3 regions of the Bacillus sp. M5A3_1b genome follow, and region 1 is predicted to be linked to each of the others. Evidence: riboswitches for the same ligand, from Rfam matches in the RefSeq annotation. Region 1 holds a riboswitch; each other region holds the start of a gene.

Region 1 (8,122 bases):
TAAATTTAGAGCGCATCGTCTTCTCCAGTACGAATGCTCCCCCAAACAATTGATGTTGCCAAACGAAAGTAAGACCATATCCAATTACCGTAACCCCTATTAAAATAAGAATAAATTGCATAATTGCTGCATTCGTTAACGTTCCTGTTTTTATATTATCAATCGTAACCCCTAACACTTTCGGGGGAATGACTTCAACTATATTTACAATTAAAAGAGCTCCAATGGCGATACTATATCTCTTCCAATGCTCTTTAAAAAACCATTTTAACTTTAGTAATACTGATAACAATGTAACCTCTCCCTTCTCGTTCTCGTTTCACTCCCATTTCTTTACCCACTATCCAGATCCATCACATTTACATTTCGTAATCCATACAGTCTCATCACATTTTTCCACCTTCCAAATTTTTATATAGTAACGTGGAAAATAAACAAAAAAAAGCATACCGCCGCTTGACGATATGCACAAAAATGCATAAAAGCGTACGTTACGATATACGCAACGTACGCTTTTTATAAGACAAAGATGCCTTATATATCCGCACGGGTTGCGTAATGATATGAATGTTTTCTGCCATTTAACAGAGCTAAGCCCATCACATTTACGATTACAATCATTACGCACACCCCCTTCATTTATTTTCCATTTATAATCTTACAACTTTATTGAGTATTCTGTCAATTGTTTTTTTTACAAACCGAATAAAAATATACGCTACATCATTTTGAAATAAGGGAATCTTCTGTAAGAAAGGGCATACAAAATAAAAAAAGAATAAGAAATCGTTTTCACAAACATTTCATTTGAAAAATGTTATCAAACACCCTACAATCACCTTATACTCACTCTTACAAGTTGCTATTTTAGGAGGACTAATCATGACAACTAGCAATACGTACAAATTTTATTTAGACGGAGAATGGAGAGAAAGCTCTTCAGGAGAAACAATCGAAATTCCATCTCCATACTTACACGAAGTAATTGGACAAGTACAAGCAATTACTCGCGGAGAAGTAGATGAAGCAATTGCATCTGCAAAAGAAGCTCAAAAATCATGGGCGGAAGCTTCTCTACAAGATCGCGCAAAATATTTATATAAATGGGCTGATGAGCTCGTAAATATGCAAGATGAAATTGCCGATATCATTATGAAAGAAGTCGGTAAAGGTTATAAAGATGCGAAGAAAGAAGTTGTTCGTACAGCTGATTTCATTCGTTACACAATCGAAGAAGCTCTTCATATGCACGGAGAAAGCATGATGGGCGATAGCTTCCCTGGCGGAACGAAATCTAAACTTGCGATCATCCAACGCGCACCCCTTGGTGTTGTATTAGCAATCGCACCATTTAACTACCCAGTAAACTTATCTGCTGCAAAACTTGCACCAGCATTAATTATGGGTAACGCTGTTATTTTCAAACCAGCAACTCAAGGTGCAATTAGTGGTATTAAAATGGTTGAAGCACTTCATAAAGCTGGCCTTCCAAAAGGTCTTGTAAACGTAGCTACAGGACGCGGTTCTGTAATTGGTGACTACTTAGTAGAACACGAAGGCATCAATATGGTATCGTTCACAGGTGGTACAAACACAGGTAAACATTTAGCGAAAAAAGCTGCAATGATTCCACTTGTATTAGAACTTGGTGGTAAAGACCCTGGTATCGTTCGTGAAGATGCTGACTTACAAGATGCTGCAAACCATATCGTAAGCGGTGCATTCTCTTACTCTGGTCAACGTTGTACTGCTATTAAACGTGTACTTGTACACGAAAACGTAGCGGACGAGCTTGTTAGCTTATTAAAAGCGCAAGTAGCTGAGCTATCAGTTGGATCTCCAGAACAAGACAGCACAATCGTTCCATTAATCGACGACAAGTCTGCTGACTTCGTTCAAGGCTTAGTTGACGACGCTGTTGAAAAAGGTGCAACAATCGTTATCGGTAACAAACGTGAGCGTAACTTAATTTACCCAACATTAATCGACCACGTAACAGAAGAAATGAAAGTTGCTTGGGAAGAGCCATTCGGCCCAATCCTTCCAATCATCCGTGTTTCTTCAGATGAGCAAGCAATTGAAATTGCTAACAAATCAGAGTTCGGCTTACAAGCAAGTGTCTTCACAAAAGACATTAACAAAGCATTTGCAATTGCTAACAAAATCGAAACTGGTTCTGTTCAAATTAACGGACGTACAGAGCGCGGCCCTGACCACTTCCCATTCATCGGTGTAAAAGGTTCAGGTATGGGCGCACAAGGTATTCGTAAGAGCCTTGAGTCTATGACACGTGAAAAAGTAACTGTATTAAACTTAGTTTAATCTTATATGTAGAAGCTGATCTAATTTTGGATCAGCTTCTTTTTATATCAAATAATTATTCATTCCTAATAACAAACTCTTCTCTATAATCTGATTATTACTATATCCATTGACGTATAAAAATTCATTTGTTACTCTTAAAGACGTTAATTTAATATTTAAATCCTCATTCGTATCTCGGTGAGGTAGAGGTTGCAGTCATTAAGAGTATCATTTCAGGAGATGTAGTGGCATTGATGAAGGAATGAGAAAGGAATGATTGCCGAAGTAAGCCCGTGTCCACCATGCACGCTTGCTGGGTCTGCATTTAATAAGTGCAGAACTGTCACAAACGAAACGTTTCGTTTGTGGAGAGCTATCGAGAGGTATGTCGTGGGTTTCTTATAAGATAGAAAGCATGTAGCGGCAAATTACGTGCTTTTTTTGTTTTGTTTGGGACTTCTCTTCTCTACTAAGAAGACATACATATCTCCTCGCTTGACTTGGTTATACTAACTTTGGAGGTATTTTCTATGCAACAAAAAAAATGGGGCTTTTGGGTATTAACAGCTTTCGTTGTCGGTAACATGGTTGGCGCTGGTATTTTCATGGTGCCAAGTACGTTGGCACAAACAGCAAGCCCTCTCGGTGTCACTTTAGCTTGGTTAACAACAGGGTTTGGTGTTTTAATGCTAGCTCTTGTTTTCGGTAATTTAGCAATTCGTCGTCCTGATTTAACGACAGGACCACAAAGTCATGCATATGCTTTATTCTCAACACCAAAAAAGAAAAAAATGGCTGGTTTCAGTATGGTATGGGGATATTGGGTTGCAAACTGGGCAAGTAACGTTGCCATCATTACATCTTTCGCGGGATATTTATCACTCTTTTTCCCAATTATGAAAGATACACGACTACTCTTTTCAATCGGCTTGTTCGATATAGAAGTCGGAAAACTAATTACATTTACGATTTGTTCCATCTTACTTTGGGGAACTCATATTATATTAACAAACGGTGTAAGCGGAGCTGGAAAGCTAAACTTCTTAGCAACAACAACGAAAGTAACTGGATTCCTTTTATTCATCGTCGTTACTTTATTTGCATTCGAAGCTTCTAAGTTTGGACAATGGTACACACCGATGATCGATAAATCAGGTGTATCACACGGCCTTCTTTCACAAGTAAACTTAGCTGCTCTTACAACGCTTTGGGCATTTATCGGAATTGAATCGGCAGTACTTTTATCAAACCGTGCTACCTCTCCTAAAACAGTAAAACGCGCAACAGTTGCAGGATTACTTATTACAGTTGCGATTTACTTAGGAATTACAATTTTAACAATGGGTGTACTTCACGTTGATAAATTACAAGCTTCTGAACGTCCATTAGCAGATGCATTAAACGCTGCAATGGGTCATGGCGGCGGGAAACTGATGGCATTACTTGCTCTTACTTCCCTATTCGGTTCTATATTAGGCTGGATTTTATTAAGCTCAGAAGTACCGTATCAAGCAGCAAAAGAAGGTTTCTTCCCTTCCTTCTTCACAAAAACAAATAAAAAAGGAAGTCCAATTTACTCATTACGATTAACAAACATTATGTCGCAAGTGTTCTTATTCTCAACATTATCAGGAACTATTGCGGAAGCTTATACATTCGTTATTACCGTATCAACACTGGCCTACCTCATTCCATATCTCGTTTCACCAATCTTCCAGTTAAAACTAGTCGCAACTGGTGAAACATATAAAAATGAAATGCGGGCAAGAATTACAGATGGCATAGTCGCAGTGATCGCACTTTGCTACGCACTATGGGTTATTAAAACCGGCGCATCCGATATAAAAACGTTCCTTCTCGGAATTGGTTTATTCGTAATCGGCTTTGCCTTCTATCCATTAATGAATCGTGATCAGAAAAAAAATAACGAAAAGAAAAACGAGCAAGTTGCATAACGCAATTTGCTCGTTTTTTCTTTTATAAAACATATATAATAGAACAAAGAGGTGAAAAACATGTCAATCGAATCGCTATGGAGCAGCCGCTTCCAACAACATATTCAAAATATCATTACATACTTTGCACGTATGATTAACGGTTTACTATATAGCTTTATCTTCGTTGCCTGTATAGGTGCTTACTATTATGCAAAGTTTCTTAAAACAGCTCCTTCTAAAGGACTATCTTTATTACTTATTACAATCGTCCTAACAGCGATTATAACGAGATGTCCTATCCGTACATTTATTCAAAAACCTGATGCTGTCTATTTACTTGCATTAGAAGAGAAACTAACGTCTTATTTTAAAAAATCTCTTCTATATAATTACATCATTCAGCTTTTTCCATTATTATTTACGTTCCTTATTCTCGTTCCACTTGCCCTGCAATCATTACAATTAACGGTACCTTTCTTATGTACAATCTTTATCATTTTAATGATTACGAAAGCTTGGAATATGTACATACATTGGATGTGGCGTGATAGCCATGAAAAAAACATATGGTTCATTATTCGTATTGCTTGTAACGCACTCATTATTTACATGCTGTTTTACTCAGCACATGTTCTTATATTAGGCGGATTACTCTTACTACTTGCTTTCCTACTTCTATATACGAAAAAACAGCCTACAAAACGAGTACCGTGGGATTACATAATTGAACAAGAAGAAAAAATGAACGTTCGTTTTTATCAATTTGCTAGCATTTTCACCGATGTTCCGCAACTGAATAAGCAAGTAAATAAAAGAAAATGGCTTACAAATTGGATTGAACCTTTATTACATAAAAAACGAGCAACTTTCTTCTATTTACATACACTCGCATTTTTACGCGGGAATGATTATTTCGGTATATATATCCGCTTAGGGGTAATCGGTGCCTTCGCCTTATATTTTATACCAAACATATACGCAAAAGGTGCTATCTCTTACATCGTCCTATATATGATTTCTATGCAGCTCCGTTCCCTGTGGAAATATTTTTCGGGAAATATTATTGTAGCATTATATCCAATTAATACTGAAAAACAAATGAATGAATTTCTTCGCTTAATCTTTATATTACTAAGCATTCAACTCATTGTATTTTCAATTGTTATACTCATTGCTACAGGTCAATTTTTACATAGCCTTATCATTATGATTATCGGGGTACTCTGGATCAAATTTATTATTGTACCAAAAACGAAGCAACGCGTTTCTGCGTTTTAACGAAAAGAATTATCTTAAAGCCAAGGAGAAAATAAATTATCTCCTTGGCTTTTTTATTTTTCTTCCTCAAACAAGAATCACCGGCATAACCGATATTTTATAATTTCACATAAAAAAACGATAATACATGTTTACGTCCTAACAAAAAGGGTATGTATTAAAGTAACAGGGCAAAGGAACTGGAGGGAATGAAAAAATATGAATTAAAGTTTCACTTTATAAAAGACATTGCTCAAGGATGATTCTGAAACCGATAATATAATGTAAGGAGCGGATTAGAATGAGTAAAAAAATTGCTACTTTAATAACAGATTATTTCGAGGACACAGAATACACAGAGCCAGCAGAAGCTTTTAATCAAAAGGGATATGAATTAACAACTATTGAAATGGAAAAAGGTAAAACAGTACACGGTAAACAAGGAAAAAGTGAAGTTGTAATTGATAAAGGTATCGATGATGTTTCTCCAGAGAACTTTGATGCCCTCTTCATACCAGGCGGATTTTCCCCAGATATACTTCGTGCAGATGAACGTTTCGTTCGCTTTAGCAAAGCATTTATGGATGCGAAAAAACCTGTTTTTGCTATTTGTCACGGCCCCCAATTACTCATCACTGCCCAAACGCTTGAAGGACGTGATGTGACTGGATATAAATCCATTTCGGTCGATTTAAAAAATGCCGGTGGAAATTTCCATGATAAAGAAGTCATCGTATGCCAAAATCAATTAGTTACAAGTAGACAACCGGAAGACATCCCAGCGTTTATTGAAGAATCGTTGCGTATATTAGGATAGCTACTTTGGTTAACTAACCTCCTTTTATTTACATGAAAATAATTAATCAGTGGAGTTTTATTCATCCCCCACTGATTAATTAGCCCTCACCAACTGGTCGTTTACAGAAAATCCGACCACCACAAATAGCGGGATAAATAAAAAGAGTGTAATCCAAAAGTGTAGTTTTAATGGCCTTTTGGGTTACACTCTTTTCTCATCCCAAAATTTCTTATCACTTTTCATAGGCAGTTCTCATATAGTGAAAATGACTATATAATTCCTATCCATAAGTTAAATAACGATTTCGCACATATATAAATACAAAAGATGGGAGCCTTATTTATGAATAACAATCCACCTTCAACGCCCCCAAATCCAACGGAAACGAATAATAATGAAGTGAGCTTACAAACGTTACGCGTCATCGGACTTATTGTACTGATTAGTGGCTACATATTAGTCGCTCTTTCTGAAGTAGGCACATTAAAGAATCTTTTGCTACAGCCTAACACTACTCCAAATTTAGCTGAAGTAGATCCGTTCTAAAAATTATATAAAAAGCGAGTCCCAGTATAACTGGTTCGCTTTTATATAGTTTCATCCAATTTGAGAAACATTTCTCTCATCCTCATACTTCTCTTTCCCTATCGCCTTCATAAATAATAAAATACTGCTCATGCCAACGATAAAGTACAGAGCACTCATGCCCCAAGATGCAAGAAATGAGCCTATCATAACACCTAATGCCCCGTTCATTTTTGCCACTTGAAAGACCATTCCGTTAATCGCCATATAAGAACCTCTTGCCTCGTTTGGCACCATATCTGCCATTATAGATTGACGTACTGGCACATACATCATCTCTCCTACCGTTTGGAAAAGCCCTGCGATTAATAAGATCCATAAACTATTGCTCGTTCCGAGTATTGTAAAGCCAATCGTATAAATGAATAAACCTACATATAAGATTTTCAAATCATTGAAGCGTTTCAGCATTTTAATAAGAAGCGCCGAACATAACACAACTAAAATTGTATTCTCTGCTGAAATCCAGCTCATCATTCGAATACCTGTTAAATCAAACGTAACACCATTCCAAAAGAAAAAGTGCACCGTTTCAAATTCCTGCTGCAAACGTACTCCTAAATAATTATTAACCTGAAACTCTAAAGATAATGTGCATATACTTGCTGCACAAAAAATTAGAAATGCTCTATCTTTCATCACGGCTTTATAACTATCCGCCATATCTTTTAATACATTTTTCTTCTCTACCGTTTTTCGTGCTACATACACTTCTTCCATATATACGGCCATCACATATAATGTAATAACTGCAATAACTGTTAATCCGATAAACAATTGTAATCTATAGTTCTCAAATAGTAATCCGCCAAATATCGCTCCAATCGCAATGGATAAATTAATTGCCCAGTAGTTAATGCTGTACATCACTTTTCGGTTTTCCGGTGTACTCACATCAATTAACATCGCCTCTGTCGCAGGATTCATAAGTCCAGATCCTAAACTATTCACTAACATAAATATAAATGTTAGCCACGGTGAGTCTACATAATCCGAATTCGCACCCCCCATACAAGCGATTGAAATGACTTGTATACTTTGACCGATAATCATCACTTTTTTACGACCGAGCCGATCTCCCACATATCCACCGTATAAACCAATTACTAATGAAGCTATGACATTAATGAGTAATAACGCACCTGCAATCGCACTACCTAACTTTATTGAAAAGTAAATCGCCATAAATGGAAAAATCATCGTGGACACAGTACGTGTTAAAAACGAAGTTATAATTCTA
Region 2 (8,122 bases), on a different contig from region 1:
CATAATTGTCGTATCAATCATACAAAGAAATATACCTAAGCACATTAAAAAGACAATCTTAATACCCTTTGATTGCTCCATGTTCATCTACCCCTTTATTTATTATGAACGTGTTTTTCATTCTTCCGTTTTATTGTGTTTTTTTACTTCTAGTTGCTCTAGTTTTCTTTTCAACGTCTCTACTTGAGCACTATACGATGCGATACCTACATCTAGTGAAATTTCTTCAACAAAAGTAATACCTTCTCTCCACCTTTCATATTTCAAACGAAGATCCGCAATATATGCTTCTTTCCTTTCAATTTCGTCCGCAATCCATTTTTTTATTGCCTTGTCATCGCTATAATTACCGAAATACATCCTCATTAAAAAATCTGAACGTAAAACATCTTTCTCTACATCTGTTTGCATGTACTGATAAAACTCTTCACGCCCTTCATCTGTAATAAAGTACATTTTCTTATTCGGTTTTCCTTCTTGCATAATAACCTCTTTCTTTATTTTCCCCTCTTTTTCCAACTGTCGTAACGTTGGGTAAATCATTCCAAAACTCCCATCAAAGAAATGAGTAAATACGTCTTCAAACACAATTTTAATATCATAACCAGACATTTCTTTTCCCATTAACAAGCCTAAGACAACATCTCTTCCCTTCAAAATAAAACCTCCATACTGTATATAATCAATAATCATATTAACATTGTTAATATGATTATTGATTATATACCTCATTCCGTTAATTGTAAAATGTTTCTAAATAAAAACACCCTGTAAGTTTATTATCTAAAATTACAGGGTGGCTCTACTTTATATTTCATATACAAACTTTGTACTATTTTACAACTTCATCTTGATTAGCTTCAAAACCTTCCGCCTTACCCTCTTTCATCTCATAATAATACGAAGGTAATTCTATATTATGTTCTACAAGGTAATCCTCAATTAATGAAATAATCACTTTCAACGTTTTCAATCGAGCGTATAATTTATCGTTACTTGCGATAATTTCCCATTTCGCATTTAGCTTATTTGTTTTTTCAAACATGTCTTCCATTGCTTCAACATACTCGTCCCACTTTTCACGGTTACGCCAATCTTCGTCTGTAATTTTCCATCTTTTTAAAGGATTGTTCTCTCTATCTTTAAACCTCTTTAATTGTTCATCTTTACTAATATGATAGAAAAACTTCCCGATTATATAATGATCATCTGTTAATAGTTTTTCAAAATCATTAATCTCATCATACGCTCTCGTCCACTCTTCCTTTGTAGCAAAGCCTTCAACACGCTCAACTAACACACGGCCGTACCATGAGCGATCAAAAATAGTAATTTGCCCATACTGAGGTAGTTTCCGCCAGAAACGTTGCAAGTAATGGTACCGTTTTTCATGAGGTGCTGGTGCTCCGATTGGATTTACTTGAAACCCGCGCGGATCAAGATGTTCCGTCACTCGCTTAATCGCTCCGCCTTTTCCAGCCGCATCCCAGCCTTCCATAACGAGCATAACTGCGATTTTTTCTTCTTTTACAATTTGCTGTAGCGCTAATAAACGTCTTTGGTATTTTTCAAGTTTCTTATTATACTTAGATTTCGATTCTATTCTTTTCATTAAATCTACTTTAGCAAGATATCCATTTTCCATAAAACAAATCCCCCTTGTTGTATGACAATGTTATTTTAACATATTATTGGAAAATTTTTCACATTAGAAAAAACTGTGTAGAAAAATCTCTACACAGCTTCCTTCTCTAATTGCACATCTACTTCAATATTCTCATTTTTATTTTTCACAGCTTTCATAAAGAATACAGCAGTTACTATAACCGTAATAACTGTACCTACAATATAAGATGTGTTTAACGGAATGTTAAAACCAATTTTTGCATTTAAAATGTAAATTACAGTCATGAGTGTCACGGGAATTAAGAAAACAACATATAGTTTTCCTTTTATAAATAAATACATCGTTCCAATCCATAACGCAATTGCTGCAGGCAATTGGTTAGCCCAAGAGAAATATATCCATCTTATTCACAAAGAGAGACTATATTTTTTACAATTGAATTATGGTATACCTTCTCAAAAAAAGAAGATAATAACAAATAAATTCGTTACAGAATGGGAGTACTTTAAAGATGAAACGAAAAATACTTTCTCTCTTTACACTAGTCTGTTTAGCACTACCAATACAAGCTAGTGCATACACATTTCACTCACTACCAATTGAATCAAAGTCTAAACAGTGGTATATCGAAATTGATAAATCTCATAGCGCAAACAAGCAAGCAGTGCAGCCAAAACAGGGTGTATACGATACATATCGCTTACTCGTAAAAAACATCGGTAATGACGTTTCAAATGTATCAGTGGAAATACTTGATAACACTCCTACCTCTAAAGCTACTTTTAACCCTACTACATTACATAACAACGTTTCAAAAAGTCAAACAAGCTTTGACTACATCGTATTCCCTTTAGACTTTAATAGCCATAATTTTAAAGTCGTCATTACTTGGGAAGAAAAAAATTTCTCATACAACGGTCATCCGGTAAATGAGGGGGAACAAATGAAACAAACATTTGTGTTTAATGAAGAATAAGCCCTAATTTGATTAGGGCTTATTCTTCATTTACAAAACCAGATTGAATCGCTTCCGTCACTTCTTCTGTGATTTCTAGTTCTGTTGCTTCCGTACTAATTTTCTTGTCCCAAATATGTACGGAAGGCTTTTCGTTACAAAGATGTTTTATTAATACTAGTTGGTTATATGTTAGCTTATTTTCTCTATGGGTGGCGATATAGACTGTGAAATTTTTGCTTCAAAGACCTTTTCTTGCAAAATATATTTGTTGGCCAACTCCTTTACTACTATATCTTTCAAGTTTTCAATAATCATATAAGTCGTTCCCCCTTCCCTTATATCATCAATCAAATCGTCGAATACTTGTTACACATAACGCTATTCCAATTGTTACAAGTACTAAAATAGCTAGTGTTATAATCGTTATCTCGCCACCTATGACAGTAGCTAACCAGCCTACAACCACATAACCTAGTGGTAATAAAGCAAATGAACCTAACATATCAAGGCTTGCCACTCTTCCAAATGCTTCTTCTGGCACAAGCTCTTGTAAACTTGTTTCCCAAATGAGTCCAAATATCATCATACCAAATCCTTCAATTGCCATTAATCCAATTAAAGCAGGTGCCCAAGTAATAAACGGCATTATTAAAAGCGCACAACCACTTATTAAAACACCACCATAGGCAAGTAATCCCCGCTTACGCCACCGCTCCTTCCCACCAAAAATAAGTGCGGCAATTACAGCTCCAACACCAGAGGATGCCATTCCTAATCCATACACGTAAGCTTCAAAATGATGATGAACATTAAATAACCATGGAATTAATACGACGATAATGCCGGCATAACAAATGTTTACGAAAGAAAAAACCAAAATTGTAATCCATAGCCACGGATGACTTTTTAACACTAAAATACCTTCCATAAACTCTTGTTTGTAATCGACCTTTCTCTTTTCAATGGGTTTTACTTTTTTAAACTTTATTTCACTTAAAAATAATAAACAAAAAAATGATAACAAATACGTTACCGCATCTAATCCAAACCCTATTCCAGCAGATGCAACTGATACGATTAATCCTCCAAGTGCCGGTCCAATTAATCGAATACCTTGATTACTCATTTGTGTTAATGCATTAGCTGCGTTTCGAATTTCTGGTACAAATACTTTTGCTCTTACAGCTGAATACGCTGGCTGAAATATGCCTTCCATAAGTCCGTAAAAGGCAACGAGTACATATAAAATTGTAATTGTTAATAAATCCATCAATATAAGCGATGCAAGTAATAGCATCAATATACAGCGGATTATGTCTGTAAATAACATTAATTTTACTCGGTCAATTCGATCTACAACTAAACCTGCAAACGGTAAAGCAAGAATATTTGGTAGCATGTACATTGCCATTGTCATCCCCATAACAACTGTTGAACCCGTTAACGAATACACAACGACTGGTAAAATTACCATCGTTATAGAACTCCCTAAAGTTGAAAGCAATTGTCCAATCCACAAAAACTTAAAATGCCGTGATACTCTAACTGGCAACAATAATTTACCAACATACCCCAAAGCTTTTTCTCTTTGTACTTCCCCTTGCATTTCTCTCTCCTCTTTTCAAATGATTATAGACTTTATAATACATCACTAAAAATTCCTAATATTCTTTTTTAATTATATAAGAAACCATTATGTTATGGTAAAATTATCAAAATAAATATAAAGGAGAATACATTGTTATGCCTCAAAATTCTCATAACATCGAGCACCGCATCTATACAATGTGTATGATCCAACGAAATAATGAAGTTTTACTTATAAAACGCCCCGATCATCGAGGTTTTCCTGGCTACATCGCTCCTGGCGGAAAAGTAGATTTCCCAGAAAGTATTGTGCAAGCTGCTAAACGAGAAGTAAAAGAAGAAACTGGATTACTTGTTTCAAATTTAACTTTTAAAGGATTAGATGAATACGTAAATCCGAAAGAAAATGTTCGATATATGGTATTTAACTATTGGACAGATTCATTTGAAGGTGAACTCCTTTTGAATCCTCCTGAAGGCGAATTATTATGGGTAGCAATCGATACAGCACTAAATCTTCCTATGCAAAATTGGTTTAAAGAGAGATTCCCATTATTTTTTGAAAAAGGTACGTTTGAAATTCAACGTGTTTGGGACCGAGACTTAGATAAACAAGTTGCTATGACAATTACGCATACGTAAAAAAGGCTTGGTATCTCTCCAAGCTTTTTTTACTTTCCTTCTATTTTCTTAATCTCATAATCAATTTCTAAAAACTTAACTCCAAATATCCACATTCTATGGTTAGCTTCTAATATGTGATTCGTGTTCTCCTTTATAATAAAAGTCTCTGCTAACGGTAAACGAATTGTAAAGAAACGAGTATGTAAATAAATCCCCTCATCTCCTTTACCGTTTCTTCTCAGCTTACTAGTAATGATTAAATCATTACTCTTATTACATAATTTTAAAACTCCAAGCAGTCGCCCAGCCTAATAACGGACGAAACATATAAAAATCTATTACATTCCCTATACGACCAAACCTCGTATCATAATCATATTGCGTCTCAAAATGAATGTGTTCTTTACGCGGTGTATACTTCCAATAACCACGCCCTATTTGAATAAGTGATAATTTATTATCCGTCCAAAATTTTAAAGAAGAAATCCGTTCTCCCGTTTCTTTTCTTATTTCACCTATCGATTCTCCTTCCCCAGCTATTTCAAGTCCAAATCCGATCTTTGTTTTATATAAAAACTTCTGCGGTTCTCCTTCTTTTTTCTCTAAATATGAAATTTCAGTAAAGCGAGCATCCCATTCTGTATGTATATGTGGTTCTTGCGTGTATTCCCATAATTTCTCCATTGTTGTGTTCATTTCTGCCGAAACATAAATAGGCTTTTTCCCCTTCATTCTTCCACCTCCAATGCGCTATAATTTTAATGTACATGCTATGAATTTATTTTGCTACAGTTTTCACAAACTCCTCCAAGAGAAGAAAGAATTTTTAAAATTTATACAAAACACTTGATTCCCCGAAAAATTTAAATTATTATAAAACAAATGTTACCAACAACTTCATAAATCAAACACTCTCGCCTAAAACGTGAGATAGAGGTTGCGATACTTATGATTATTCTAATGGAGACACAGAGATGTCTATGAAATTAGATGAAAGGAAGTATTGCCGAAATCGATATATTTCTCTGCATTTATCGATTGGGGCTGTTTTCGAATAGAAACAGAACTGTCATATGTACAGCAGTGTATGTATGAAGAGCTATCTACAAAAAAGAGATATCATTTTTATGGTATTCCTTTTTTGGCGGTTTTTTTATTAGCTCCGTTTTCTGTTTCCCTTTTCCTGTAACAGCACCATCCTCACTTATTTGAGATGGTGTTTTTTGTTTTTCTCTGGTAACTACAGGAATATTGGGATTTATATATGTCCTAATCTATTCTTAAAAATGGATGAAAGAAGGAATTCGTAATGGAAACGATTGTACAAAAATTTGGTGGCACTTCTGTTGGAAGCGTTGAGCGCATTCAACATGTAGCAAATTTAATTATTGAAGAATATGAACGAGGACATAGCATCGTCTCTGTCGTTTCAGCAATGGGAAAAAGCACAGATGAACTCGTAGCACTTGCTAACGCGATTTCAGAAAATCCGAGTAAACGCGAAATGGATATGCTTCTATCAACAGGAGAGCAAGTGACTATTTCATTATTAACGATGGCACTACAAGCAAAAGGTTATAACGCGATTTCATTAACTGGATGGCAAGCTGGTATTACGACAGAATCTGTACATAATAGTGCACGGATTACTGAAATTCATACAGATCGAATTCAGTCTTATCTTACTGAAGGCACGATTGTTATTGTAGCTGGCTTCCAAGGAATGAGTGAAAACCATGAAATTACAACGCTTGGCCGCGGTGGTTCTGATACAACTGCTGTTGCATTAGCCGCTGCACTGAAAGCAAAAAAATGTGATATTTACACGGATGTGACCGGTGTATATACAACGGACCCACGAGTTGTAAAAGATGCTTATAAATTAGATGAAATTTCTTATGACGAAATGCTAGAACTAGCAAACCTCGGTGCTGGTGTATTACACCCGCGTGCTGTTGAGTTTGCTAAAAATCATAATGTCATGTTAGAAGTTCGCTCAAGTATGGAACAAGAAAACGGAACAATTGTAAAAGGAGAATATAACATGGAACAACAATCAATCGTTAAAGGTATTGCATTTGAAGATAATATTACACGCGTCACAATGAAAGGATTGGAACAAGGTGCACTTTCAACAGTTTTCTCTACATTAGCAGCGGCACATATTAATGTAGATATCATCATTCAAAGTATTACAAATGAAGGAACTGTTCACCTCTCCTTCTCAATCCATTCTAATGATTTAGAAGAAACATTAGAGGTATTGGAACAGAATCAAGAAACACTTCACTATGAATCTGTAGAATATGAAAATCATTTAGCAAAAGTATCCATTGTAGGATCGGGTATGGTCTCTAATCCTGGTGTTGCTGCAAATATGTTCACTACTTTAAAAGAAGAAGATATTCATATTAAAATGGTAAGTACATCAGAAATTAAAGTGTCTGTCGTTATTGACCGCCTTCATTTAGTAACAGGTGTCGAGGCACTGCATCAATCATTTATGGCGAAAATTGAGCCTTTAGTGCAGATGAGTTAATTTCCACCGGTAAAACTTTAAAAAATATATGAATCTATTTCCTTCCTATATCAATAGAAACAGGGTAGGACTGTTTTGTGGGAAAGTCGAAGTTATTCTATCGAATAGCAATTACAGTATCAAATTCTTGAAATGATAGCATTCACGAAATAAAGTTCTCGCATATTTCAATAGTAAAGGGTTTACGAAGTGTTATTCGTTAACAAGATTTTATACACTATGCCCGAAAACACCTTGTCACATTTTCCTACACTGTAACAAGGTGTTTTTTGTTTAGAAGAGATTTTAGTATAATTATGAGGATAATTAAATAATAAATTTATACATATAAGGAGATAAAGACTATGACAAACAACAGATTATTACGAATGGACAATGTCAGCATCGTTGTAGAATCTCTTGATAACGCAATCTCTTTCTTCGAAGAGATTGGATTAAAACTCGAAGGGCGAGCTACTGTCGAAGGTGAATGGGCTGGGCGCGTAACCGGACTCGGTTCTCAGTGCGTGGAGATTGCTATGATGGTTACGCCAGATGGCCATAGCCGAATTGAACTTTCACGCTTTCTCACCCCACCTACTATAGCAGATCACCGGACAGCTCCTGTAAATGCCCTCGGTTATTTGCGCGTCATGTTCACCGTTGAAGACATTGATGAATTGGTATCCAGACTTACTAAGAAGCATGGTGCTCAGCTCGTTGGTGAAGTAGTTCAGTACGAGGACTCGTATCGACTCTGCTACATTCGTGGAACCGAAGGAATTTTAATCGGTTTAGCGGAAGAACT
Region 3 (8,122 bases), on a different contig from region 1:
GTCCGTTTTCCTCTTGCTTTACAAATAACATTTTCCATTCTAAAAGGCGGCCATCTTTTCTCATACGTTTCCCTTCAAATGGTCCTATCGTATGTAAACCTTGCTTACTAAACTTAACTGCTAGGTCTTCAATGGCATCTACTCGAATTGCGATTTGTAGCATTCCTTCTCCGTCTTCTAATTTTACTACTGTTTCTTGTACTAATGGATTGTCTGCTTTCTTCGCTTTTTCTTCATGCTGAACTGCTAAAAATTCTATATATGATAAATCAAAATAACATAAACTATTCCAAGTACCCCAGGTCGTATGCTCTCCGCCTATTGCAGTATGAAATCCACGCTCCTGCATTTGTTTTGCCGCTTCCTCCGGTGTACCATATACTGCGTGTACGAGATGATCAAATCGTAACATGTCTTTCTCCCCTTTCTCTCCATCCTTTTATTGTATATTTTATTTTTCTTTCATTCAATTCAAAAAACTTTAAAACCTAGTTGATTTATACGATTAATATGCATTATAATGAAACAAATTTAATTATTGCTGATTGGAAAAACCAAAGGCACTTTTCTCATACGGGAAAAGTGTCTTTTTCATTTATTATTACAGGGGGATTATTTATGCAGAAATTAATTGTCTTTGCTATTATTGGATTTTTCGCTCAATTGATTGATGGGGCGCTTGGAATGGCGTATGGGGTAACATCTACCTCACTATTATTAATGTTTGGTATCGCACCGGCTGTAGCTTCCGCTTCTGTTCATTTAGCTGAAGTCGTTACAACCGCCGCTTCTGGTGCATCTCACATCAAATTTGGAAACGTTGATAAATATACCGTTTCCAGGCTTACATTACCAGGAGCAATTGGCGCATTTATTGGGGCATGTTTTTTAAGCAATTTACCTGGCGATGTAATTAAACCGTACATTTCCGTATTTTTATTTACTTTAGGGGTTTATATTTTATTACGATTCATCATTCAAAAACAAATTGTTACTTCAAATAAACGTATGTCTGCAAAACAGCTTGTTCCGCTTGGCTTATTCGCTGGATTCGTTGATTCAACTGGTGGTGGTGGCTGGGGTCCGATTACGACACCTGTACTTTTGGCAAGAGGAAATGAAGCTAGAAAAGTTATCGGATCTGTAGATACGAGCGAATTTCCTGTTTCACTCGCTGCAACAATTGGATTTTTCATTTCACTTGGATGGGAACAAGTAAGCTGGGTTTGGGTATTTTCTCTCATGCTCGGTGGTATCGTTGCGGCACCGATCGCTGCATGGTTAGTGCGCATCGTTCCTTCTCATTTACTTGGCGTATTAGTTGGCGGCCTTATTATCTTTACAAACATTCGTACACTGCTTACTACATTTAAAGTTGATCCAACTATTATTTCACTTTCTTACGTGGCAGTTGGTCTTGTCGTTATTATTTCTATTTTCATTGCTGTTCGCAATCATTCCAAGCGTTCTAACGCATCGACAGCTGGATATCCGAATGATCAAAAACAAATGCTACCATAACGATAAAAATACCGCCCGATATACTTCGAGCGGTATTTTTTATTGTTCTATTTTCCAATTAATCATCGTTTCTGTAGTGCCAATTCTCTTCATATGTAGTTTCTCTAATACACGAATCGAGCTAATATTTTCAAGAAGTGTCTCTGCAATAATCGTTTCTACCTCTTCTGTTTGAAAAGCCCAATTTATTAGCTCTCTTACAGCTTCTGTCGCATACCCTTTATTCCAATATTTCTCAATAAATCCGTAACCAATTTCTACTATATGTTCCTCATTTGGTTTCCCTTTAAACCCTATATCACCTAGAACGATGTCATCTTCTTTTCGAATGACATACCACGCACCCCAAGGTAATACTTCCTTATCTTTTTTTACAGTTTCTACATGTCCTACAATATGTGGACCACTATCATATCCTTGCTTGCTCGCAACGTGCATCCTCTCTTCTGTACACGGTACTATATAGAGCCTTTCTGTTTCTAATTTCATGTTGATTTCCCCTTTTCAATTAAACAATACTTCAATTTTACCAGAAATAAAAAGAATATTCATTCTATTCATCAGATTTATACTTATTCTTTGAAACGAATTTAAGGAATAATCCTCTTTTAATAGTTATGTCGAATTATATTTTCTGAATTTTCTTTTAATTTTAGAGGGTTTTTCAATATTTTTTGCGAAACATTTGTATAACAATTTTTTCTTTGCTTATTGTTACATAATAGTAAGTTCGGGTGGAGTTTTGCAAGCGTTTCCTATACAATAACCGATATTTTTTGACTTTTCCTAACAAAATATCTTGCAATATATTCAGAAAGTCATTACAATTGCCATATATTAAAAATCTTAGCAATATATCAAATCCTCATCAATCCGATGAGGTAGAGGTTGCGACTTTTATGAGTAAAACGGACGAGACACAGAGAATGTCACCGACTCCGTTTGAAAGGAAAAGTTGCCGAAGTTTATATTTCTTCTCTGGAATTATGAGCTGGGGCTGTCTCCGAAAGGAACAGAACTGTCACGTTTACAAAATTACCGTGTAAACGTGGGGTGCTATCTTAACGGAAGGGTATGATGGGGTGGTTATTTGTGAAACGTTCCGCCAAATTCCTTTGGCGGTTTTTTGTATTTTTCTCCCCCGTTCCTTCCTATCTTACAAGAAAAGGAGTGTTGAACATGAATAGCGCAACGAATCAAGCTACCTCTAAAACGCAAACTACACAAGGACAAGGTGAATTAAAACGCGGATTAAAATCTCGTCACCTTACGATGATTTCTCTCGGTGGTACAATCGGTACCGGACTATTTCTTGCCAGCGGTGGTGTCATCCATTCAGCTGGACCTGGTGGCGCATTAATTGCATACGCCGCAATTGGGATTATGGTTTACTTTTTAATGACAAGCTTAGCTGAACTCGCAGCTTACATGCCTGTTACTGGATCTTTTAGTACTTATGCAACAAAATTTGTTGATCCGTCCCTTGGCTTTGCACTTGGATGGAACTATTGGTATAACTGGGCCATTACAATTGCTGCTGAACTCGCTGCTGTAACATTAATTATGAAATTTTGGTTCCCTGATACCCCTTCTCTTATTTGGAGTGGATTATGTTTAGCTATTATTTTCCTTTTAAACTATTTATCTGTTAAAGGGTTTGGTGAATCTGAATATTGGTTCGCACTTATTAAAGTAGTTACTATTATTATCTTTTTAATTGTCGGCTTTATGATGATTTTCGGAATTATGGGTGGCGAAACTGTTGGCTTCAAAAACTTTACAGTTGCAGATGCACCATTTAATGGCGGCATTATGGCAATTATCGGTGTATTTATGGCTGCTGGTTTCTCCTTCCAAGGAACTGAATTATTAGGAGTAGCTGCTGGTGAAACTGCTGATCCAGAGCGTAACATTCCAAAAGCAATTCGTTCTATCTTTTGGCGTATTCTTTTATTCTATATCCTTGCGATTCTCGTTATCGGTTTATTAATTCCTTATACAACTGAAAGCCTTGCCGCAAGCGATGTTACAGTAAGTCCGTTTACACTTATTTTTGAAAAAGCGGGCGTTGCCTTTGCTGCTTCTGTTATGAACGCTGTTATTTTAACGGCAGTACTATCTGCTGGTAACTCTGGTATGTATGCATCAACTCGTATGCTTTGGGACTTAGCTCGCCAAGGTAAAGCACCAAAATTCTTAGGCAAATTAGACAGCCGCGGTGTACCTGTTAACGCATTAATCGTAACGTCAATTGTCGGTAGTATCGCTTTCATTGCTTCCTTATTCGGCGACGGTGTTGTATACATTTGGTTATTAAACGCATCTGGAATGTCAGGCTTTATCGCATGGGTCGGAATCGCAATTAGTCATTACCGTTTCCGTAAAGCATATATCGCACAAGGTAAAGATTTAAAAGACTTACCATATAGAGCAAAATGGTTCCCGTTCGGTCCAATCTTCGCATTTGCACTTTGTGTCATCGTAATTTTAGGACAAAACTACGGTGCATTTATGGGTGAATCAATTGATTGGAACGGCGTACTCGTTTCTTACATCGGTTTACCACTCTTCTTAGTACTATGGTTAGGATATAAATTTACGAAGAAAACGAAAGTGATTCCACTTGATAAATGTGAATTGAAATAAAGTGAAACGAGCAAACAAATATGTTTGCTCGTTTTTTATTCCAATGCTTCTCCCTTCCCTATTGCTCCTGTTTTTGCAATAATAAAGGAAATATACATAAAGGTTGGGATACCATGAACATTCGCATTACTGATGAAGCAAAAGCAGCTATACATAGATTAGAACGTGAAGACAAAAAAATCATTCGCATTAGAGGAACAATGACAAACTCTTGCAGTATTTTCATTGATGTTGATTTAATTTGGGATACATATGATGCAGATGATGTTGTATATGAAGATGCTGAGTTTATCGTACAAATGGATTCATTTACGAAAGACTACACTGGTGATACGGTGACACTTGATTATAAAACGACAGGTTTTAGTATTACGACTCCGAGTGAGACTTTAGTTTATGGGTTGCCGATTAAAAAATAAAAATTATTTTCAGCTGATCAATGAGGTGAAAAATGGGTAATTATGTTCCGTTAAAATTTTTATTTAATGAAGAATTAGCAGAAATAATGGCTGATTCTATTTGTAAACACGATCCTAATTTCTCTAAAAGAAACTTCGTATCTTCCGTCACATGTAAAGTTGAAAATTTAGAGTTAAAGCAACGTATAGAAGTAATAGCAGATGAATTACATACTGCATTACAAAAAGATTTTAATGAAGCAATACATATTTTACTGAAAACATTGGGACCAGAAAACACAACAGAAGTAGGTACATTTACAAACGGCTATATGTATATGCCTATTGCAAAATACGTTGAAAAATATGGGCTTAACGATTTTGAAACCTCATGTAACGCCATGTATGAAATAACAAAAAGGAATACTGCTGAATATGCCATTCGGCCTTTTCTCAAAACATACCATGAAAACACACTACACATATTACAACAGTGGATTCATGACGAAAACAGCCACATTAGGAGATTAGTTTCCGAAGGTACAAGACCAAGACTTCCTTGGGCTAAAAAAATGGGAGCTCTGAAAGGTGACTTTAAGAACAATTTACAGCTTCTTGAACCATTAATGAATGATCCTTCTAAATATGTCCAAAAATCAGTAGCCAATCATATTAACGATATTACGAAAGACGATAAAGAACTCGTTTTTCAATGGTTGCAGCAGTTACGTGATAAACAGCATCCTGTTAACCCTTGGATTATAAAACATGGGTTAAGAACGGTAATAAAAAGTGGTACTTTGCCAAAAGATTTTTCTTTTTAAGTATTTTAAACAAAACCGCTTATGCTTCAAAAATGAAGTATAAGCGGTTTTCTCTTTCAAACATTACCCTTGTCTTAAAATATTTTGAAACATTTTTGGCTTATTTCGTTCAAAGCTTTCTATAAGTTCTTTTCCAAATATCGTTATACTCTCCTCCCAAGGATGGCCTAAATAGCCCCACTTAAAGTCTTTCTGAATAAAGAAGTAGTAATCTCCATTCGGAAATACAGGTATCATCCACTCATCAAATTCATTTCTTTCAAACTCAAAATGTGGATTCACCCAATAACACTCATGTTGCCAATCCAGTGCCATAATATATTCATTTGATCCTGTAATTTCTTGAAAAGCTTGTAACGCTTTATCTTCCAGATCGCTATATATATTTATATCTATCGATTCTCCAAAGCAATGAGAAATATCATATGTTACAAAAGGACTTGGCACCTTAAACGATGGGAATATAGAAACACTTGGTGAAAACTTAAGTTCACTATATATCTTGTCCCAAATTTGATTATTCTCTTTGTCCGTAAACTCTATCCAGTTTTCCATTAAGCAACTACCTTCCCTACTAACTTCAAAGGATTTACACTCGATTATCCCGAATATATAAATAACCATTCTGACAAGGAGCGAATGTATATGAATCTATTCGAACACGAAACGTAAAAACGTTCCCCTTTAATAAGAGGTCCTCCTTTTTTTCTTTTTTCATCATATCATTTACTTACAAAATAGGAGGATACAATTATGAAACGTGATCCATTATTTTTAACTTTATTAGAAAGTGCTAATACAAATTTTAGCGGTTGGGATTTTTCTTTCATTTCAGAAACGGGTCGGATGAAGAGCGCACCTTTATCGTGGTCGTATGGCAGCGCTGCTTTCCAGCTTATGCAGCATGCAGAATCAATGGTAGATATGGGCACTGGCGGCGGAGAGTTTTTATCTATGTTACAACCGTTCTCATCAACTATTTTTGCGACTGAGGGCTATGCTCCAAACGTGCCGATTGCTCGGAAGAAATTAGAACCTTTAGGGGTTACAGTTATAGAGGTAACAGATGATACTGCTTTACCATTTCAAGATGGTCAGTTTAATTTAATCATAAATCAACATGAATCATATGCTGCTTCTGAAGTAAAAAGAATACTTTCTCCTAATGGAATATTTTTTACCCAACAAGTTGGTGGTCTCGATTGCGCGGAACTGAATGAACAGTTTAACACACCGCTAAATAGCGAATTTGCAAGTTGGTCGCTTGAAGCGGCATGTTGTGAGTTAAAGGAAAATGGATTTACTATTTTAGAAGAAAAAGAAGAGTTCCCTTTTCAACGCTTTTACGACATTGGCGCTATCGTCTATTATTTAAAAGCGATTCCGTGGCAAATTCCTGATTTTACTGTCGAAGGTTACAATGAGGAATTATATCGTATACATGAAATCATCTTACAAAAAGGTTATTTTGATGTGAAGCAACATCGATTTATGATTAAGGCAATTCGCAGTTAATCATGGAGTATATAAAAAAGAGATGGATCTACCATCTCTTTTTTATTTTCAGTCGATATTTTCTATATTTAAATACTTCGTTTCACAGTAATAGCCTTTGCCGCCAACATAAACCTTTTCTATTTTATTGTTGCTATCGGTTGCTAATTTAACTAATATTTCGGAAGGCGAGTGTAAAGAATAACCTTGTTCAAATACATAGACTTCTTTTTGTAAGTAGCGCTGTTCATACAGGTAGCAAGCTAATGCACCGTTTGAAGTTCCAGTCGCTGCTTCTTCATTAATGTCGTATAGCGGAGCAAAGTTTCTGCATATAATTCGATTGTCATTAAAAGTATATAGATGCATCCCGACAACATTATAATACTTGCTGATTTCTTTAATTTTTTCAAAATTAGGTTGCATTGTATGTAATTGTGTTTCGCTTTTTATAGGAATTAAAATATCTTTTAAGCCCGTGGAGACAATTTGAATTGGGTATGTATTGTCTATATCTTTAATGTCAAAGCAGTCGATAAACTCATTTGGAGATATAACATCATAGAATATCGGTTCGTTTTGCTCCATGAATATGATGTCATCTTTTATGGTAATAGTAAGAACACCGCTGTTCGTTTCAATCGTATAGCGATTCTTGAAAAGTTTATTTACATGCATCAGTATCGCGAAAGAGCCAATTGTGGCATGCCCACATAAATCAACTTCCTCTTTTGGTGTAAAATACTCAATTTTATAATCAGCAATTTCAGACTCTGATATAAATGCGGTTTCCGCATAGCCCAGTTGTTTAGCTATTGCCATTTTTTGAGTAGTGGTCAATGTATTCTCCATAAATACCACTCCTGCTTTATTTCCGCCTTTATGATCCTTGCTAAATGCACTTGCAACATAAACAGATATTTTCATAAGACACCTTCCTTCCTCACTTATAGTAAATTGTAGCATAAAACGTACTACGTATATATATTGTTGGATAAATTCGTCATAAAGCTAGAGACAAACTATTTTTTAGCATCTGAACTCTCCAAAAATAGTTTGTCTACAGCCTGAGAGATGGATCTACCATCTCTTTTTCCCGTTTATTTAACAAAAATTTGTGGCAGCTTCTAGATCATTAAGTAAGTTCGCTTCTCGCAATCGCATCAGCTAATGTAATAAGTTGCTCGTGCGTTATCTTTCCGGCTAACTTTTCTTTTATAACTTTTTCCATTTCTTTTG

What was found. A riboswitch is a leader RNA that binds a small molecule or an ion and turns the genes downstream of it on or off. The one in region 1 is predicted to bind lysine.
Positions count from the first base shown of each region.
Region 2: it holds a riboswitch for lysine, as region 1 does, so the genes downstream of both, ACLBWW_RS06295 (aspartate kinase) here and ACLBWW_RS20660 (amino acid permease) in region 1, are expected to answer to the same signal.
Region 3: it holds a riboswitch for lysine, as region 1 does, so the genes downstream of both, ACLBWW_RS14720 (amino acid permease) here and ACLBWW_RS20660 (amino acid permease) in region 1, are expected to answer to the same signal.

Region 1 covers NZ_JBKEZY010000007.1:191,553-199,674, forward strand. The annotation lists gene ACLBWW_RS20650 (ABC transporter ATP-binding protein) at 1-292, opposite strand, end outside; gene gapN (NADP-dependent glyceraldehyde-3-phosphate dehydrogenase) at 883-2,322, shown strand; lysine riboswitch at 2,501-2,688, shown strand; gene ACLBWW_RS20660 (amino acid permease) at 2,835-4,259, shown strand; gene ACLBWW_RS20665 (ABC transporter permease) at 4,320-5,519, shown strand; gene ACLBWW_RS20670 (type 1 glutamine amidotransferase domain-containing protein) at 5,800-6,315, shown strand; gene ACLBWW_RS20675 (hypothetical protein) at 6,640-6,843, shown strand; gene ACLBWW_RS20680 (MDR family MFS transporter) at 6,895-8,122, opposite strand, start outside.
Region 2 covers NZ_JBKEZY010000002.1:18,837-26,958, forward strand. The annotation lists gene ACLBWW_RS06245 (MFS transporter) at 1-81, opposite strand, end outside; gene ACLBWW_RS06250 (PadR family transcriptional regulator) at 118-657, opposite strand; gene ACLBWW_RS06255 (polyphosphate kinase 2 family protein) at 833-1,645, opposite strand; partial or broken gene ACLBWW_RS06260 (carbon starvation CstA family protein) at 1,735-2,028, opposite strand; gene ACLBWW_RS06265 (hypothetical protein) at 2,139-2,603, shown strand; partial or broken gene ACLBWW_RS06270 (hypothetical protein) at 2,623-2,900, opposite strand; gene ACLBWW_RS06275 (MFS transporter) at 2,929-4,191, opposite strand; gene ACLBWW_RS06280 (8-oxo-dGTP diphosphatase) at 4,329-4,814, shown strand; partial or broken gene ACLBWW_RS06285 (YndJ family protein) at 4,844-5,095, opposite strand; partial or broken gene ACLBWW_RS06290 (hypothetical protein) at 5,082-5,528, opposite strand; lysine riboswitch at 5,720-5,906, shown strand; gene ACLBWW_RS06295 (aspartate kinase) at 6,106-7,335, shown strand; gene ACLBWW_RS06300 (VOC family protein) at 7,680-8,122, shown strand, end outside.
Region 3 covers NZ_JBKEZY010000004.1:406,667-414,788, forward strand. The annotation lists gene ACLBWW_RS14705 (VOC family protein) at 1-412, opposite strand, end outside; gene ACLBWW_RS14710 (sulfite exporter TauE/SafE family protein) at 511-1,521, shown strand; gene ACLBWW_RS14715 (GNAT family N-acetyltransferase) at 1,561-2,010, opposite strand; lysine riboswitch at 2,396-2,588, shown strand; gene ACLBWW_RS14720 (amino acid permease) at 2,701-4,167, shown strand; gene ACLBWW_RS14725 (iron-sulfur cluster biosynthesis family protein) at 4,281-4,586, shown strand; gene ACLBWW_RS14730 (DNA alkylation repair protein) at 4,619-5,389, shown strand; gene ACLBWW_RS14735 (DUF2716 domain-containing protein) at 5,453-5,944, opposite strand; gene ACLBWW_RS14740 (class I SAM-dependent methyltransferase) at 6,143-6,904, shown strand; gene ACLBWW_RS14745 (PhzF family phenazine biosynthesis protein) at 6,953-7,810, opposite strand; gene ACLBWW_RS14750 (antitoxin VbhA family protein) at 8,019-8,122, opposite strand, start outside.